DNA from 2 places in the Paenibacillus sanfengchensis genome. Region 2 is predicted to be linked to the other one. Evidence: predicted binding sites of a transcription regulator. Region 2 holds the regulator's gene; the other holds the start of a gene.

Region 1 (2,468 bases), on a different contig from region 2:
CAGCTTCCCTGCGGGATGGAGAAGGACAATTCGTTAAGGACCGGATGTTCCGGCTCGTAAGCAAAAGAGACGTGCTGCAGTTCATAGGCGAGCCTGGTGGCATTCATCGCCATTCTCCTTTCCGGCCGATTCCCGGCCCTTTCTCAGCTAGGCGGATTCGGTCAAAAACCCGTCGAACAGCGCCAGTCTGGACAAGGAAGGAATCAGATAGCGCACCGCAATGCCGACCGCAATGCCGGTTAATACCCCCATGAGGAGCAGCATCGGCAAGTAATAGAATATATTTGACGTTTTGAAGTACAGAGCTGCGGCGGTCAACTGCCCGATGTTATGGGCGATACCTCCCACGATGCTGATTCCGATCACGCTAAGCCGCTTGCGGCCGACCAGCAGCAGAAACCACATCGCCGCGAAGCTGAACAGCGCCCCCATGATGCTGAATAGAAAACTGGAAAAAGTGCCGAAAATAAAAGCCGTCAGCAGTGTTTTTAATAGCACCATCATCATGGCGTCCCTGGCCCGGAGGAAATAAAGACATGTGAGCACCATGATGTTGGCCAGCCCGAGCTTTGCTCCGGGAACGCTCATATTGATGGGAATAACGCTCTCCACCAGACTCAGCACGACCGCAACCGCCGCAAAAATAGCGATGATGACCGTTCTTTTTAGGGCCAAATGGGATTGTTCATTTAACGACGGCATCGAGCTCATCTCCTTCCCCGGACGCCCCCTCGATTTCTACAAGCAACTTGTTCGGCAAACAAACGATAGTCCCGCCGTTGCGTTCAATAAATCCAAACGTATAACACACTTTATCCGGACAGTCGGCATCGATCATTTCAATGCCATAATCATGAATTTTCAAGAGGTTGTAGCCGTACTCCGTTTTAATCTCAATCTCCTGTTCTTCTCCGGTTAACTCCACCGTGCGAAACGGCTTGCCGTTCACAGAAATTTTAGCTACACGGGGTTCGTTGTGATATTTTTCACTTGAATCCCCATCAAACCAACGGGGGACCAAGAAAGCCGCGGCAATGACAACAATCAGCCCGATCAGCAGGATATCTCCACGTTTCATGGCTAACTCCTTTTATCTTATTTTTTAATTATATAAATCTTAGATGAACCCATTATACCTGTAACTTTCCTCACTCCCGTGTGACAAATGTCTCAATCTAGGACCCATTTCACAAAATCATCACTTAAAGGGCAGTTTATTAGAATAATTCTTACTTTGTGAATGAAAGTACTTTTAGCTCATTTTTATTTCTGCTAAAATCAAGGCGAGATAACGGGAGAAATGAGGCTACGCATATGAAGAAGAAAAAAACGGCAATCCTGTTGCTGACCCTGGTCTTGATTACGGCGCTGCTTGGAGGATGCGCGGGCGGCGATTCCGCGAATGGGAAAGCGGCGGACTCCCCGGCTGATGCGCGGGCCGCCACTTCTTCCAAGGATTCGTCGAAGTCCGGGACGTCCATGAAGCCTTTGGTCCAGACCTTTTTTATATTTGATACCGTCGTCACCATCAAAATATATGATAGCCGGGCTACCGCCGGGAACTTTAAAGAGCTGGAAGCCCTGATGAAGGACATCGACCGCAAAATCAGCCGGACGAATGAGGACAGCGAGATCCATAAGGTAAATGCGCAAGCGGGCATTGCCCCCGTGGAGGTTTCGCCGGATACGTTCGAACTCGTTCAGCTCGCCGTCGATTATGCGCAAAAAACGGACGGCCTGCTGGACCCGTCGATCGGACCGCTCGTCAGCTTATGGAACATCGGCCATGAGGGGGCGCATGTCCCTCCCGCCGCGGACATCGAAGCCGCCCGGAAGCTGACGGATTACCGCAAGATTGAGCTCAACCCGGAGAAGCACGAGATTTACCTGCGGGACAAGGGGATGCAGATCGACCTTGGCTCCTACGGTAAGGGTTATGCCGCGGACGCCATCTACGATTACTTGGCGGAGCAGGGCTTCAGCAGCGCGATCATCGACCTGGGGGGCAATATTTTTGCGATGGGCAGCAAGCCGGGCGGATCCACCTGGAACATCGGCATTCAGGATCCCTCCCAGGAACGGGGCAACCCGATCGGAACTGTCCGGGTCGAAGACAAAACCGTGGTAACCGCGGGGATTTACGAGCGCTTCTTCGTGGAAGACGGCAAACTGTACCAGCATATCATCGATCCGCGTTCCGGCTACCCGGTCGATAACAATATCAGCAGCGTCACGATCGTGACGGACCGTTCCACGGATGCCGATACGATGGATACCTCCCTGCTGATCATGGGGATCGAAGAAGGACTCAAATTCGCGGAAAATACGCCAAACACGGAAGTCCTTTTTATCACGAAGGACAAAAAACTGTACGCTTCCCCCGGATTCAAGCAAATGTTGAAGAAAACCAACGACAGCTACACGTTCGCCAACTAATTTACGCAGAAAAATCCCCGCCGTTTTATTGA
Region 2 (2,468 bases):
GCGTCGGCCGATTGAACATCCCGAGATTCAGCAGGTGCTGAACCGGGCGGACGCCGTAATCGGCTACATTTTGCTCCACCTCGGCTCTCGTCTCCGACATGTGCGTGTGCATCGGCAAATCCAGCTCATGTGCCGCCTGTACAATTTTCTCAATGTAATCCGGAGGGCAAGTATATGGAGAGTGCGGCGAAATCATGGTGGTGATTCGTCCGTCCGCCTTGCCGTGCCAATCGCGCGCAAAGCTCACCGCTTCGTTCAGCTTGCTTTGCTGCACCTCAGGAGGACAGAGCCCGATTACGCCGCGAGTCAATACGGCGCGGATTCCCGATTGATCCACGACGGAAGCTACCTGTTCCATATGGTCGTACATATCCAAAAAGGTGGTCGTTCCGCCCTTTAGCATCTCCAGCACGGACAAGGCCGTTCCCCAATATACATCCTCGCCGGTAAACTTCGCTTCCATCGGCCACATTTTCTCCTGCAGCCACTCCTGAAGCACCATGTCGTCTCCATAGCCGCGCAAGAGCGACATCGCCGCATGACCATGCGTATTGATCAACCCGGGGAGAAACAACAGCCCCTTGCCGTCAAACGTTTCGGCCCCTTCCACGCCTTGCGGGCGCTCCGTTCCGACGTATGTGATCCGGTCTCCTTCGACCAGCATATAGCCCCGGATGATCGGGGTTTTCTGATCCGGCACCGCGAAGGTACCGTCTTTAATCAGCCATTTTCGCGTCATGTTCCGTATGTTCCTTTCCGCCATCCAGATAATAAGCCAAACTCATCAAATCGGTTGTGAAATCCGCCGCATGCACGCGCACTTCCGAAGGCACCTTAAGGATGGTTGGCGCAAAATTCAAAATCGCTCCGATTCCCGCAGCCACCAATTGATCGGCAACCCGCTGCGCTTCCACATCGGGTACGGTGATGATCCCGATGCGGATGTTGCTGCTCCGCACCGTATCCACCAGCTCCTCGATCGGCTGAATCGTAATATGGTTGATCTGCGTCCCGATTTTGTGGGGGGATGCGTCAAAGACCGCTACAATTTTCATATTATCTTTCACATACGCGTTATAATTGGACAACGCGTGGCCAAGATTACCGGCCCCGATCAAAGCTACATTAATTTGCTGATCCAGGTTCAGAATTTGGCGAATTTTCTCGATCAGATACGTTACGTCGTAGCCGATTCCCTTGCGCCCGAAATCTCCGAAGTAAGCCAGGTCTTTACGGATTTGCGCCGGATTCAAATCCAGCTTCTGCCCAAGTTCCTGCGAAGAGACCGTAGGCACCTCCCGGCGGCTGAGTTCATTGAGAAAGCGCAGGTACACCGGCAGGCGGCGAACCACTGCATCCGAAATTTTTTCCGATTTCATCAAATTTCCCCCTACTTACACGATTTGAGGAACACTTACGATTCCCCGGCGTTTAACCATTCCGAAATTCGAGGCACCATCTGCTCCAACGGCATATGCTCCATTTTCGGTCCGGGCAAAGAATACAAGAAGTATTTACCGTAATAGGATTCCAAGATCCGAGTATCATAAACCACCACGATCCCGCGGTCCTGCGAGGACCGGACCAGTCTGCCGAAACCCTGTTTAAAGCGGATAACGGCTTGGGGAACGGACAGTTTCATGAACGGGTTCTTCTTCTCTTGCTGCAGCCTCTCGCTTTTCGCCTCCACCAGCGGATGGTTCGGAGGCTGGAACGGCAGGCGAACGATTGCCAGGCTCGTCAAGGCCTCGCCGGGAATGTCAACGCCTTCCCAGAAACTGCTCGTGCCAAGCAGAACTGAGGCTTGCTGTCCTTGAAACCGGCGGGTCAGCTTCGTTCGGCTTCCGCTGTCCATCCCCTGCCCGATTACGGTGATCCCCTGTCCGGCAAGCAGCTCCTTCAGCGGATCATACACCTGCCGCAGCATCCGGTATGACGTGAACAGGACCAGCATTCTCCCGTGGGTGGCGATCGCCGTATCGGCCAAGGACCGAACGAGCGTAGAGACAAAATGGTCGTCTCCGACACTGCCTTTCACGCTCGGGAAATCCCGCGGAATGACAAGTAAGGCCTGTTCCCGGTAATTAAACGGGGACGGAAGCATAGAGGTGTTGAGCCGCTCCTGCTCCGCCGCTTCGGTCAGCCCCAATTGATCGATCATGTACTGGAAGGACTTGTCGACCGAGAGGGTCGCCGAAGTCATCACTACACTTTTCTTCTTGTTGAAGAAAAATTCCTTCAATTGGGTGCTCACATCGATCGGCACCGCAAAGATTTGCAGCGATTTGCTGCGGTAATTGCCATTGCTCTCGATCCAGTAGACCGTGCTTAAGTCTTCAAGCTTGATAAAAAAGCGAAGCGCTTCCCGCTCGGTGGCGAGATCTTTCAGCAGCCCGCCGATATCGGTGATCAGGCTGTCATAGCCGTAGTCGTGCTCATCGTCTTTTAACTCGCCGATCAGCCTTTCC

What was found. Region 2 encodes Rex, which represses fermentation and respiration genes when NADH is low (regulators of the CRP and FNR family bind a similar motif). Its sites were predicted from a motif close to TTGTGAAATATTTCACAA; they were not measured.
Region 1: the regulator Rex is predicted to act here: its motif matches at 1,157-1,174, upstream of V4U84_RS14905 (FAD:protein FMN transferase).

Annotation. Positions count from the first base shown of each region.
Region 1 is NZ_JBAGJC010000006.1:111,237-113,704, forward strand. It holds gene V4U84_RS14890 (ATP-binding cassette domain-containing protein) at 1-107, opposite strand, end outside; gene V4U84_RS14895 (Gx transporter family protein) at 148-702, opposite strand; gene V4U84_RS14900 (NusG domain II-containing protein) at 686-1,078, opposite strand; gene V4U84_RS14905 (FAD:protein FMN transferase) at 1,315-2,436, shown strand.
Region 2 is NZ_JBAGJC010000004.1:156,343-158,810, reverse strand. It holds gene V4U84_RS09965 (amidohydrolase) at 1-739, opposite strand, end outside; gene V4U84_RS09960 (redox-sensing transcriptional repressor Rex) at 717-1,379, opposite strand; gene dinG (ATP-dependent DNA helicase DinG) at 1,415-2,468, opposite strand, start outside.